Regions from separate parts of the Pseudoalteromonas sp. SCSIO_11900 genome, predicted to be linked through region 2. Evidence: predicted binding sites of a transcription regulator. Region 2 holds the regulator's gene; each other region holds the start of a gene.
What was found. Region 2 encodes sigma-54, which starts transcription at its own class of promoters, with help from an activator protein. Its sites were predicted from a motif close to GTTGGCACGNNNNTNGNNT; they were not measured.

Region 1 (4,621 bases), 990 kb from region 2:
GCACGCCATCTTGCTCAGTAATGCGTACGTACGACTTAGCCTCGTTAGTCTCTTCGTTAATAGTTTTCCAAAGCCCAACCGGTGTGGGGTTAGCAAAAACCTCAGAGGTGTTAAATAAGCTACCCGCTAAAAGGGCTAGTAATAGTATTTTTTTTGTTTTTTTAGTTAATAAATTCATCAGATCACTTTAAACATGAGTCAATAATTGTGCCATACTAACAACCCTTTATAAAACACTCTACGTAAAAATGCTTTAGGCATACAGCGTGGTATTACATATTTAAATAAAACGCCTTGCACAGTGCAATGTAGTCTTGACTGTAAGCATTACTTAACTCCCTTATGCATAGGGTGCTTTTACTTACTTCGCAATCATCAAAACTAAAAGTCATCAAACTGCGGCTAAAGGGCTTATTTGGCATAGCTTGTACTTGGCAGTGACGATTTAAATACAGCCCTTGCTGCTGTGCTAATGTTATAAATAACTGCGCCTCAGTGGTGGGTAAAATAAGATTAAAACGCGAATGTTGATGACTTAGGTGCCTATACGCACCAAGCAGTTCTGCAAAGCTTAAACCATCGGTATGGCGAGCGATATTTCGCGCTGCATTATCACCTTTTAAACTGTGATTGAAATAAGGCGGATTAACTATAACACAATCAAATAAACCAGCAGCCTCAAACTGCTGAATAGACTGATGGTAAATACTAATATCCGGCCAAGGACTTTGCTGGCAATTTTGAAAAGCCTGCTGATAGGCTGCTTCATCAACTTCAACCGCGCTCACCTTTAAATGTGGCGCTCGTTGCTTACACATTAGAGCCAGTAACCCTGTACCTGTTCCTATATCAAGTAACGTATTTGCGTGGCTTAAATCAGCCCATGCGCCCAGTAAAATACCATCGGTAGAGACCTTCATGGCGCACTGGTCGTGCTCAACCTTAAATTGTTTAAATGCAAAACCAGACATTTTTTCACCTTTTCATTCACCAAGCAGGTTTAAGTGCGTATAATTAACGGCAATTGTCCCCTATTTTTGACACTCTATGCAATTTTCTGAATTTGATCTTGATGATAAGCTACTCAATGCTATTAATAAAATGGGCTATGAAACTCCCACTAGCATTCAACAACAAGCCATTCCTGAGGCGTTGCAAGGACGCGATATTTTAGCGTCTGCACCAACAGGTACAGGTAAAACGGCGGCATTTTTAATTCCGGCAATTCAATATTTAATGGATTTTCCGCGTCGTGATCCGGGCTTTGCACGGGTATTAATTATGACCCCAACGCGCGAGCTTGCTTATCAAATTCATGAACAATGTGAGTTACTTGCAAAGCAAACCCAGTTAAAAATTGGGGTGGTTACCGGCGGTATAAACTACGGTACACACAAAGAAATTTTTGAAAATAATAACGACATTTTAATCGCCACACCTGGGCGTTTAATGGAGTATTTGGAAACCGAAAACTTCCACGCAGAAAACGTAGAAATGCTCATTCTTGATGAAGCCGACCGCATGCTCGACATGGGTTTTCGTAAAGAAATGCTGCGCATTTGTGATGAAGCTAAAAACCGTCGTCAGTGCTTTTTATTCTCAGCCACCCTTGAAGGTGACAGCGTAGAATTATTTGCTGAGCGTATTTTAAACGACCCCGCGCTACTTGAAGCCGAATCATCACGCAAAGAAAAAGCTAAAATACATCAATGGGTTCATTTAGCGGATGATTATCATCATAAACTTGAGCTATTAGTTAACACCTTAAATGGCCCTGACGTAAGTAAAGCGATTGTGTTTGTAAAAACCCGTGAGCGTCTTGAAACCCTTATTGGTGAACTAACCAATAACGGCGTAAAAGCTGCGTGGCTACGTGGTGAAATGCCACAAGACAAACGCATGAAAGCCATGGAAAATTTCCACAGTGGCAAAACTCGCATTTTGGTAGCAACTGATGTCGCCGCGCGCGGTATTGATGTAGCTGATATAAGCCACGTAATTAATTTTGATATGCCTCGCACTGCAGATGTATACGTACACCGTATTGGCCGTACAGGTCGCGCGGGTAAAAAAGGTATTGCAATTTCACTCATTGAAGCGCACGACATTGGCATACTTTACAAAGTAGAACGTTACATAGAGCAAAAGCTAAAACGCCGTGTATTTAAAGGATTAGAGCCAAAGCATAAAGAAGCCAAACCACCGGTTAAAAAGCGTAAAGATCCAGTAAAAATGAAAGCAAAGAAAAAAGCCAAAGCTAAAAAGAAAAAATAGCTTTAGCTTTAACACATTTAATTGAGCCGACGTTTGTCGGCTTTTTTGTGGCTTAAAAACAGTGAGTAAGCTATTCATAGTAATATGTAAAAAATACTTAGCTGAATAACCAATTAATAAAATAGTAATTTATTTCAAATAGTTAATCTTGGAATGAAACTTGTAACCCTATCGAATATACGAGTATTAAAACGCCGAGTAATGGCATTGTTTTTTAGTAACACACTAAGGATATAGTTATGAGTCGCATTAAATTTACTATCGGTTTTATTTCGTTTTGTTGTTTATTTTTATTAGCCTCTGCTTTTAAAGTCAGTGCAGCAACGCATTTAGCTGTAGTTAGCAGTGTGGCTACACAACCTAATTTACAACAATCTATTACTCATGAATTGCGCACTAACCCAAATTTAAAGTTAGAAAAACTAAACGTACACGTTAATGACGGTGACGTTGAACTTAAAGGCGAAGCCAATAACGGTTTTGAACGCGCTCTTGCACAAAAGTTTTTAGAAAATATGGATGGGGTTAAAATCATTCATAACAAAATTAGTGTCATTTAATATAACTTTTTCTTAACTAATACACTTAACTTATCCCTCAGCGCTGCTTGTTTCTCCAACACAAGCGGCGCTTTTTTATAGTTTGCACAATATAATTCACTGCAGAGCATATTCCCAAGCCAGTTTAAAAACTTAATTAAATGCCTTTTAGTTTACGCATCAATCGCGACGCTCATTGCAGCTGCTTATACTTTTGAAACCTTTATTTATAAACACTTATTATAAAGCGCTTACATCAAGCTTGGGCTCTAGTTCGGTTGATTAAATAATCTATTTTGAGATGAGAAACCTTATCGATATAGTTTTCTAATTGAGGCGTTTTTAAGGCGTTAGCGCAAGGCTTTAATTACTTCAGGTTATCAATTGGGTCTGTTGTTCTTTCAAGGTTGAATTTGCAGCAGTCTGTTTGGTATTTAGCCAAAGGTTCTGCCCAGGGACATTTACTCTTTGTTGTCTATATGGATGGTGGTAAGGAGTGTGAGCTGGATACGGAAGCTTTGCTCGGTTTTTACTTATTATTACATGGATGTAAGCCAGTAGAATAAAGCAGGAGCAGTTATCGAGCCCACTAGGCAACAAACCTCGCGTCGCGATTAAATAGCTCTTAGTTTGAACTAATTTTAATCCGCAAAGGTTAACAGTCCCTTATATTATTTATTATAAAAAGCGCGTTTTACTTTGTAAAAACGCGCTGATAGTCAGTAACTATTTCCCAATGCTTTTACCTTCGGGGTTTTAAATTATTTACTCACCTTGGCTTGCATCAGTATTATTGTCACCCTCTTTATTTGCTGACTGCAGATTTATTTTATCACTTATCATGGCATCGAGTTTTTCACCGCCCTTTATACCAAAATCCAACGTACGAATAGGAAACGGAATACTAATATCAGCGGCATCGAGTGCTTGCTTAACGGCCACAACCCCTTTGTGACGCACTGTCATAAAATCAGGCTCACCAGGGTATTTGATCCAAAACCACACCAACAAGTTTATACTGCTATCACCAAAGCCTTCGGCATAAACAGCGGTTTCATTTTTGCGGATCACAAAGTCAAATTGGTTAATTTTGTCGACGATGACCTCACTGGCTTTTTCTATGTCGTCAGCGTAAGAAATACCCACCGGCACTTCGATTCGTCTTACCCCTAAGGTACTGTAATTACGCAGTACATTTCTAAATAGTATTTTATTAGGTACTAGTATCAATTGCCCGTAAAAGCTCTCTATTAGTGTGTTGCGCAAGTTTATTGAGTGTACCGAACCAAACACATTATCGGTTTCTATGACATCACCCGCTTTAAACGGTTTACGAATTCCCATGGCAATACCCGCTATCAGGTTTTCGGTCATATCTTGAAAAGCAAAACCAATGGCAAGACCAACAATACCTGCACCAGCAAGCAGAGAAGTGACGGTACTTTTTAAGCCCATAAAATCAAGGGCAATAAATACCCCCACACTCAGTACAATAACTTTAAATATTGAGGCCATTAAATCGGCAATTTGCGTAGAGTCGAGCGAGCGACGTAAAACATTTTTCATTCCTTTGCCTGCCAAACGGGCAATAAATGAAAATATAATGGCAATAATTACTGCAACGATAAAGTTTGGGATATGACTTATAACTACATCAAACCAACCGCCAAGCTTTTCTTCTATCAACTTTTCGGCTTCTGTAATTGAGGGAATTGAGAGCATTTATTTTATACCTTAGTTAGGGTTAGTAATCTAAGGCCTGCAAAAATAACGCCAGTATAAAAAAGCCATGCAATGCATGGCTTATT
Region 2 (4,621 bases):
ATAAAGATATTACTTTATTACCGATGCACAGCCGAGCGCGTTTAGGGATTGGTTATTTACCGCAAGAGTCGTCTATTTTTAGAAAGCTGACTGTTTATCAAAACTTAATGGCTATCTTAGAAACACGTAAAGAATTAAATAAACAACAACGCGAAGATACTTTAAATAATTTACTTGATGAATTTAGCATTCAGCATATCCGCGATAGTCAAGGTATGGCTTTATCAGGTGGTGAACGTCGCCGCGTTGAAATTGCTCGCGCGCTTGCAGCAAACCCTAAATTTATCCTTTTAGACGAACCCTTTGCGGGGGTTGATCCTATCTCAGTATTAGATATTAAAAAGATTATAGAGCATCTTAAAAACCGTGGCATTGGCGTCCTTATTACAGATCATAACGTGCGCGAAACACTTGATGTTTGTGAAAAAGCCTACATAGTTTCTCATGGGGAGTTAATTGCATCAGGCACTCCTGAATACGTATTAAACGATAAAACAGTACGCGATGTTTATTTGGGCGAGCAGTTCAAGCTCTAATATGTGTGTTATTCCACTAAGCATCTGCTAAGATTAATCATACTTAGGTCTGTTGACCTATCAAGGTTGAATTTGCAGCAGTCTGTTTGGTATTTAGGCAAGGCAGAGCCTATGTGGTGTGGTATTCCCCCATAAATAGGCGATAACGCAGCATCAATGCCAAACAGGCGCTGCCCTTCGGGTTCTGCCTAGGGACGATTTACTCTTTGTTGCTCGGTTTTGACTTAGCCCACTAGGTTACAAACCTCGCGCCGCAATTAAACCGCCCCTAGTTTGAACAAATTTTAATCGTAAAGGTCAACAGACCGTAATTTAAAAGGATTGTTAGAGATACATGAGGCAATCATTACAGCTGCGCATGGGCCAGCAACTTACAATGACTCCACAGTTGCAACAAGCAATTCGCTTATTGCAACTCAGTACATTGGATCTCCAGCAAGAAATTCAAGAAGCGCTCGATAGCAACCCCTTGCTTGAAGTTGAAGAACACGATTACAGCGAAGACACTGCAGGTAAAAACGAACAAAAAGCCGATAACGATGACTTAACGCTAAGTGCCTCAGCCGACGATAAACCTAGCGAGTATGAGCAAGATAGCGGTGAAGCAATGACCAAAGACACCATTAGCGATGATATGGCTATGGATGTCACTTGGGATGAATATATGAGTGCTGCGCCTGCCTCTTCATCGGGCCCAATGCCAGAAGATGAATCTATTTATCAAGGCTCTTCGACTGAAACGCTGCATGAGTATTTAATGTGGCAACTTCAACTGACGCCGTTTAGCCCTACCGATGAAGCGATAGCTATTGCAATTGTAGAAGCTGTGGACGACTCAGGGATTCTAACCCTTAGCTGTGAAGAAATATTAGAAAGCTTTAACCAAGAAAACGACGCCGAAGATGAAGTTGAACTTGACGAAATAGAAGCGGTACTAAAGCGTATTCAACTATTTGATCCAGTGGGAATAGCCGCGCGTAGTTTACAAGAGTGCTTGTGTATTCAGCTAAATCAATTTGATAAAGACACACCTTTTTTAAACGAAACAAAAATGATCTTAACCGATCATATTGATTTACTGGCTGCGCGTGATTATCGCACGTTGATGAAAAAAACAAAGCTTAAAGAAGATGAGCTTAAAGAAATCATGACGCTGATTCATACGCTCAGCCCAAAACCGGCAGACACTATTGTCAGAGAAGAGTCTGAGTACGTTATTCCTGACGTGTCGGTTAAAAAAGTAAAAGGCCGTTGGGTGGTTGAACTAAACCCAGATAGCATGCCTAAGATCAGAGTAAATAGCCAATATGCAGCTATGTCGCGTACGGTTAAATCAAGTGGTGATAGCCAGTTTATTCGCTCGCACTTACAAGAGGCTAAATGGTTTATAAAAAGCTTAGAAAGTAGAAACGACACGCTGCTTAAAGTAACTAACTGTATTGTGCAGCAACAACAGGCCTTTTTTGAACATGGTCCTGAGGCGATGAAGCCTATGGTACTTAACGATGTGGCTGAAATGGTGGAAATGCACGAGTCGACTATTTCACGTGTTACTACGCAAAAATACATGCACACACCACGTGGCATTTTTGAGCTTAAATATTTCTTTTCAAGCCATGTAAGTACTGAAAATGGTGGCGAATGCTCATCAACAGCAATACGAGCATTAATTAAAAAATTAATCGCTGCAGAAAACTCAGCTAAACCATTGAGTGATAGTAAAATTGCAGATATATTGGCAGAGCAAGGAATTAAAGTAGCGAGGAGAACTATAGCAAAATATCGCGAATCTCTAGCTATTCCCCCGTCTAATCAACGTAAAAGTTTGATTTAAGGCGTACAACAAAGAGGAAAATGTTTATGCAACTGAATTTAACTGGTCGTCATGTAGATATTACCGACTCGCTTAGAGACTACGTAAATAGCAAATTTTCGAAGTTACAGAGGCACACTGATCACATAACGAATGTGCACGTTATTCTCGATGTAGAAAAACTAAACCAAAAAGCTGAAGCAACCGTTCATGTTAGTGGCGCTGAGATTTTTGCTTCTACTGAGCATCAAGATATGTATGCCGCTATAGACTCGCTCATTGACAAGCTAGATCGTCAAGTAATTAAACACAAAGAGAAACTTGCTCGACACTAACACTATGAAACTAAGCTCACTTATCTGTCAGGACTGCAGTAAAGCTGCGGTCCTTTTTAATAGTAAAAAAAGAATTTTAGAATTTATCAGTGAATTGGCTCACAATAAGCTGCCCTATTTAACACAACAAGATATTCTTAATGCATTAACTGCAAGAGAAAAGCTTGGAAGTACAGGCATTGGTCGAGGCATTGCTATTCCACATGGTCGCATGAGTGGTGCTCAAGAACCCCTAGCTTTGATTTTAGTGAGCGAAACAGCTATTAATTTTGATGCGATTGATAACCGACCGGTTGACATTTTTGTCGCGTTAATTGTTCCCGATGGCGATAATCAGCAGCATTTGAAGACGCTAGCCACGATTGCTGATAAGCTCAATGATAAAGAATTTTGTAAACAGTTACGCGCCGCCAAATCGGATAGCGAACTGTATCAGGTTATCGTCAGTCAATCGTAGTAATAAAGAAAGGTGGTAAATGGAATTAATAATTATAAGCGGTCGCTCAGGGTCAGGTAAATCTGTGGCGTTACGCGTTGTGGAAGACTTAGGTTATTATTGTGTAGACAATATTCCTCTTAATTTATTACCATCATTAGTGCGCAGTGTTTCCGACAGTTATAATAAAATTGCTGTGAGTGTTGATGTACGTAACCTACCTAAAGAGCAACAGCAGTTTAATGAAATCATTGAATATTTACCTGGTTTTACTAAACCAACGGTATTTTATTTAGACAGTGACGATCAAACATTAATAAAACGCTTTTCGGAAACGCGTCGTCTTCACCCTTTATCTATTGATTCTTTGCCGCTTGATTTAGCCATAAAAAAAGAAAAACAACTGCTTGATGTATTGATTAATCGTGCTGATTATATGATTGATACCACAGATTTAAGTGTGCATCAGCTTGCTGAGTCTATTCGTGAAAAAATACTCGGAAAAAAAGATAAACAACTGATCATTACCTTTGAGTCATTTGGTTTTAAACACGGCCTCCCTAAAGAAGCAGATTACGTATTCGATGCCCGTTTTTTACCAAACCCGCATTGGGAGCCTGAACTAAAGCTACTTACAGGGCTGGATCAACCAGTAAAAGACTACCTAGCAAGTCACAGTATAGTGCAAAAATTTACATGGCAAATTCAAACATTTGTGCAAACATGGCTGCCGCATTTAGAACGAAATAATCGCAGCTACTTAACTATTGCAATTGGCTGCACCGGTGGGCAACACCGCTCTGTTTATTTAGCGCAAACCATTGGCGAAAGCTTTGCAATGAGTCATCCCAATGTAAAAATTCGCCACCGAGAACAAGAATAAAGCTTGCGAGAACATGTCATGCGCTTAGAAAATACATTTTTAATAAAAAACAAATTAGGATTACACGCTAGAGCGGCGACAGTATTAGCTCAGCTTTCTGTGCAATTTGATGCCACAATCACTTTATTTCAAGATGACAAACAAGCCGCTGGCGATAGCGTGCTGGCACTTATGTTACTCGAAAGCAGCCAAGGCAAAGAAGTTAAGGTGGTATGCGAAGGCCCCGACGCTGAGCCTGCACTTAGCGCAATAGGTGAACTCATTGACCAACGATTTAATGAGCAAGAATAAAAAAGTTCATTATTAACTCATCATCCTAAACTTAGATTAATAGTGGTTGAGGTAGTTTGCTGATATAAAGTAAGATAAAGCAATACCCCATCATCGTGTAATAAAATTTAATTAAGGACGCCAATGCCTGAAGCTTTAGAACAAGATATTCCACTACAACAACTAAAACAGGTGACTAAGTCACTAAATAGTGGTCAATTTGTTCAAGTTAGGCGCATGCTAGCAAAAACGGCACCTTGTGATACCGCACTTCTTTTAGAATCATCTCCCCATAAAATTCGTCGTATGCTCTGGCAACTGGTTGATCCTGATGTACAAGGTGATGTG
Region 3 (4,621 bases), 140 kb from region 2:
TAAGTGCTCAAACATATATTTAAATAAACAAAATAGCTAACCCAACAAAAATGACTAACTAATGAACAATGCGACTAAATCAATCGTATAAGTTGTTTATGAGTTGTAAATAAAACATCTATGTTCTAAACCTAAAAGGTGACTAAAAAAGGAGCATCTTTATGCCAACTACAAACACAATAGACAAAGACACTAAATTCGCACGTTGTTTAGAGTGCAACAAAGTAAATACATTTGCCGCTTTTCATTGGCTTTCGTTAGCGTTTAAAGATATGGCGCGCGCGCCCATGTTGAGTTTAATTTACGGTTTAATCTTCACGCTTATTCCGGTAGCGATTGTTTACTCTATTGTACTTACCGACAGCCACTTAGCTATTTTACCTGCAACCGTTGCTTTTGCTTTGATCGGTCCGGTATTCGCCGTTGGCTTATACGATGTAGCCTGGGAACTAGAGAAAGGCCATAAACCTACATTAAGCCATTCATTAAAATCAATGTTTCGTAACCCTGTAGGTGAATGGGGTTTTGCGGTATTACTCATGGTAATTATGATTATTTGGATGCGCCTAGCTGCAATTGTGCATGCGTTATACCCAAACCATGTAAACCCCACCTTTGAAGAACTTTCTGCGTTTTTAACTATAGGCAGCATTATCGGTGGGATTTTGCTGGTCAGTGTGTTTTCAATTTCTGCATTTACGCCGCAAATTATGATGGAAAGACGCGTTGATATTATGACCGCAGTCGTTTCTTCAATCCACGCAGTTAAAGAAAACTTTGCAGCCATGGTAGTGTGGTCAATTTGTATATTTGTACTGGTAGCGCTTGGCTTTGCTGCAGGTGCCGCTGGATTTATTATTATTATGCCACTACTTAGTTACGCTAGTTGGCATGGATACATTGCTGTTATTAAAACAAAAACACCACGTGGTTATGAATAACATTTACCTGTAGTTTTATCACTTAATTAAATGCTTTTTGGCATTTAATTAAGTGTTGCCTCTTCTCCCTCAGTTTATAAAATCCGTAAAAACCTTGATCTCAATAAGGTGCAAAGCTTAAAAATAGCGCTAATATAAGCTGATACACTACAGATAATATAAAGGAATAAACATGAGTCAAAACGTTAAAGACTTAATGACACCGAACCCATTTTCAGTGAACGTAAAAAGCACTTTGCATGACGCACATAATTTAATGAAAGAAAAAAACGTTCGCCATATTCCTGTTATTGACGAAGACGGCGCATTTGTCGGTATGCTCACACAAAAAATAATGGTCGCCAAAGTCATGGGTATCATGGCAACATTTGGTGCTAATGCATTACAACGCAAAGAAAAGCTCACAAAAGTAGAAGATATTATGGTGAGTGATTTTATTAGTGTAACCCCAGAGCAGCCGCTATCAGATGTGGTTAAGTTTTTTGTAGATAATCGCCACGGTTGCATGCCCGTTGTTAGCGAGCAAGGCCAGCTAGTAGGTATTTTAACGTCTTCTGATTTTGTACGTTTAGCTGCAGCACTTCTCTCGTAAATACTCTTCTTTAATGAAACTGTATTTAGCTTTGCCAAATACAGTTTTTACTCACTTAACAGATATATAAAATTAACAGCATAGATAGCTAAGTCACTAACAGCCTGTTATGGTAAACACCCTGCTTTTAATGGTTATTACAAGGTAAGTTTTCATATGGCTAATCAATTAAATGTACTAGGAACTCGCTTACAACTTTGCTGTGGCAACGGTGGCTATACCCGTGAGGGATTTTGCTATGTACCAGATTCAGACTTTGGCAATCACAGTGTATGCGCCATTATGACCGACGAATTTTTGCAGTTTTCTAAGGCGCAAGGTAACGATTTAATTAGCCCTAATCCTTTGTATAATTTTGCGGGCTTAAAAGCTGGCGATAAGTGGTGCTTATGTGCGATTCGTTGGTATCATGCCATTGCTGCAAATGTTGCTCCTCCTGTTGTACTTGAAGCAACAAACCAAAAAGCGCTAGATATTATTCCCCTTGAAGTATTAAAAGCACATCAATATACCGGGTAATGATTTGAGCGCTCAGCTTGCAATATTAAAGTATTATAACCACCCTTTATGTTTAAAAAATAAATAAGGGGCAAAGCCCGACAGCAACATAATGCCAATTGCAAATGGATAACCCCATTCCCATTGTAGCTCAGGCATTATATTAAAATTCATACCATACACACTAGCCACTACTGTAGGCGGTAAGAAAACCACTGAGGCAATAGAAAAGGTTTTAATAATTTGATTTTGTTCAATATTAATAAAGCCTTGTGTTGAATCCATCAAAAAGTTCACCTTGTCGAATAAAAAGGTACAGTGCGACATTAAAGTTTCTATATCGAGTACAATTTCTCGAAGAGATTCGCGCTCGTCATTTTGCGCGCCTATACGGCGTATTAAAAACGAAATATTGCGTCGCGTATCCATTAAACATAAACGCACCTTACCATTAGCATCTTCTAAGCGAGCTATGCGACCAACCGCCTCTTCTAAGTCTGAGTTATCTTCTTCAAGTACATAAGCACTGAGCTTCTCTAATTGATGATGCATGTCTTCGAGCATATCCGCGTGGTTTTCAACTTTTTGATCAAATAAAGTGATTAATAATTGTTTTGCTGTATCGCATGCCACCTGACCTTTGCGCGCTCTTAAGCGCAGTAGTCTAAAATCAGCCAATTCCTCATCACGAATAGTAAGTAAGCAATTGTTTTGCAACAAACAAGCTACCGTTACAGTATTAAATCGCCCTTCATTAGGTGACATAAACAATGCATGCACATGTAAACCTTCATTATCGATAAAGCACCTAGACGACGTTTCAATCTCTTCTACATCTACCGAATCTGGAAAAGTTATATTGAGCGTTTTTGCAAGCGCATTTTGCTCCTGCGGTGTTGGATTAATAGTATCAATCCAATGTGCATTCTTTATGGATACTTCAACAGGGGTATCAGGTAAAGGCGCTAACTCTTTGATTACTCCTTGCTCGATGGAAAAAAACCTCAACATACACTTCTCCTTTAATGAATCTTTGGGTTGATTATATGTAACAGGACATTAATCAACAATGATAATACCTTCATTATAACCACTATAAAGGGCACGCTATTCGCTAACACTTTAAAGTATTGCTGTTTTGCAGAATTTACAAAAAAGTGCATATTTTTCATACCCGTTAAGCTAAACACTCCTTAAAACTTTATTAAATAAAAATTAAATCAACATATTTCAATTAGTTAAGTTAAAAGTTCAATCGGCATGCCCATTGCTTCGATAAATACAAGAGGTGTTCGTTATCGCAATTTAAATACTCACTAGAGTAAAGCGAGCACTATTTTTGAAATAGTAGGAGGAATCATGAGTAACAGTAATAATGCAAATAAAGTCGCTGAATTTACCGCTCCCGGTGTAAAAAACGAATCAGCAAATAAAGCAATATCTGTACTAGAAAATCGCATGGTAGCGCTAATTGATTTACAGCTAACTTTAAAACATATTCATTGGAATGTAGTAGGTCCAAACTTTATTGGCGTACATGAAATGCTAGACCCACAAGTAGAAACCGTCCGTGAAATGACTGACACCATAGCAGAACGTATTGCCACTTTAGGCGGCGTCCCAGTTGGCACACCAAAATCGATTGTTGAGCGTCGTACATGGGAAGATTACGCCATAGGTAAAGGCTTAGTAACTGAACACTTAGCCGCATTAGACAAAGTATATAACGGCGTTAACAGTGATCACCGTAAAGCCATAGAATCACTTGCTGAGCTTGATCCGGTATCTGAAGATATGATCATTGCGCAACTTGCAGAGCTTGAGCAATATCAGTGGTTTGTTCGCGCCCACATAGAATCATCAACTGGTCAATTGAATAGCTAATTTTTAAAGCAGTCATTTTTTACTTACAAAGCCCAGTAACTTGCTGGGCTTTTTTGTTTTTAAACTACATTCCTCTTATTAATACACTAGAACCCCCCTCTTTAGCGCATCTAACACGTTTAGTTACTATACTTATTATTAAAGAGAACTTACTATCTACTCCTAATTATTAGCAGGGAATTTGAAGTGTTGTCGCGTCTATATAGCTTTATGCCAGGTTTACACAGCTTATTTAATTATCAACGTCAATGGTTTGCTGATGATGTGAGGGCGGCATTATCGGTTGCAGCCGTTGCTTTACCTGTTGCTATAGCTTATGCGCAACTTACAGGCGTTAATGCTGCAGTTGGCCTGTATTCTTGCGTATTACCTATGATGCTTTATGCACTTTTTGGTACCTCTAAACAGCTTATTATTGGCCCTGATGCCGCAACATGTGCGGTTATTGCTGCAGTTGTTACTCCACTTGCTGCAGGCGATAGCTTTAAACATTGGCAATTAGTGATCACCATGACCGCAATGACCGGTTTTTGGTGCTTTATTGCCAGCCGCTTTAAGCTAGGTGTATTAGCCGACTTTTTATCTAAACCAATTTTAATGGGGTTACTAAACGGTGTGGCTATTACCATTATTGTTGGTCAGTTTTCTAAAGTATTTGGCTTTACCTTTGATGAGCGCTATTTGCTTGAGCGATTAGGTGGCGTTC

Region 1: the regulator sigma-54 is predicted to act here: its motif matches at 2,422-2,440, upstream of BG00_RS01475 (BON domain-containing protein).
Region 3: the regulator sigma-54 is predicted to act here: its motif matches at 3,286-3,304, upstream of dps (DNA starvation/stationary phase protection protein Dps).

Annotation. Positions count from the first base shown of each region.
Region 1 is NZ_KK070023.1:316,125-320,745, forward strand. It holds gene BG00_RS01460 (DUF2147 domain-containing protein) at 1-178, opposite strand, end outside; gene BG00_RS01465 (tRNA1(Val) (adenine(37)-N6)-methyltransferase) at 273-971, opposite strand; gene srmB (ATP-dependent RNA helicase SrmB) at 1,048-2,274, shown strand; gene BG00_RS01475 (BON domain-containing protein) at 2,514-2,834, shown strand; gene BG00_RS01480 (mechanosensitive ion channel family protein) at 3,579-4,535, opposite strand.
Region 2 is NZ_KK070023.1:1,308,048-1,312,668, reverse strand. It holds gene lptB (LPS export ABC transporter ATP-binding protein) at 1-536, shown strand, start outside; gene BG00_RS06080 (RNA polymerase factor sigma-54) at 871-2,370, shown strand; gene hpf (ribosome hibernation promoting factor) at 2,397-2,684, shown strand; gene ptsN (PTS IIA-like nitrogen regulatory protein PtsN) at 2,689-3,141, shown strand; gene rapZ (RNase adapter RapZ) at 3,161-4,003, shown strand; gene BG00_RS06060 (HPr family phosphocarrier protein) at 4,022-4,294, shown strand; gene mgtE (magnesium transporter) at 4,418-4,621, shown strand, end outside.
Region 3 is NZ_KK070023.1:1,452,539-1,457,159, reverse strand. It holds gene BG00_RS06745 (DUF2189 domain-containing protein) at 162-941, shown strand; gene BG00_RS06740 (CBS domain-containing protein) at 1,114-1,533, shown strand; gene BG00_RS06735 (DUF2237 family protein) at 1,690-2,052, shown strand; gene corA (magnesium/cobalt transporter CorA) at 2,086-3,042, opposite strand; gene dps (DNA starvation/stationary phase protection protein Dps) at 3,391-3,915, shown strand; gene BG00_RS06720 (SulP family inorganic anion transporter) at 4,102-4,621, shown strand, end outside.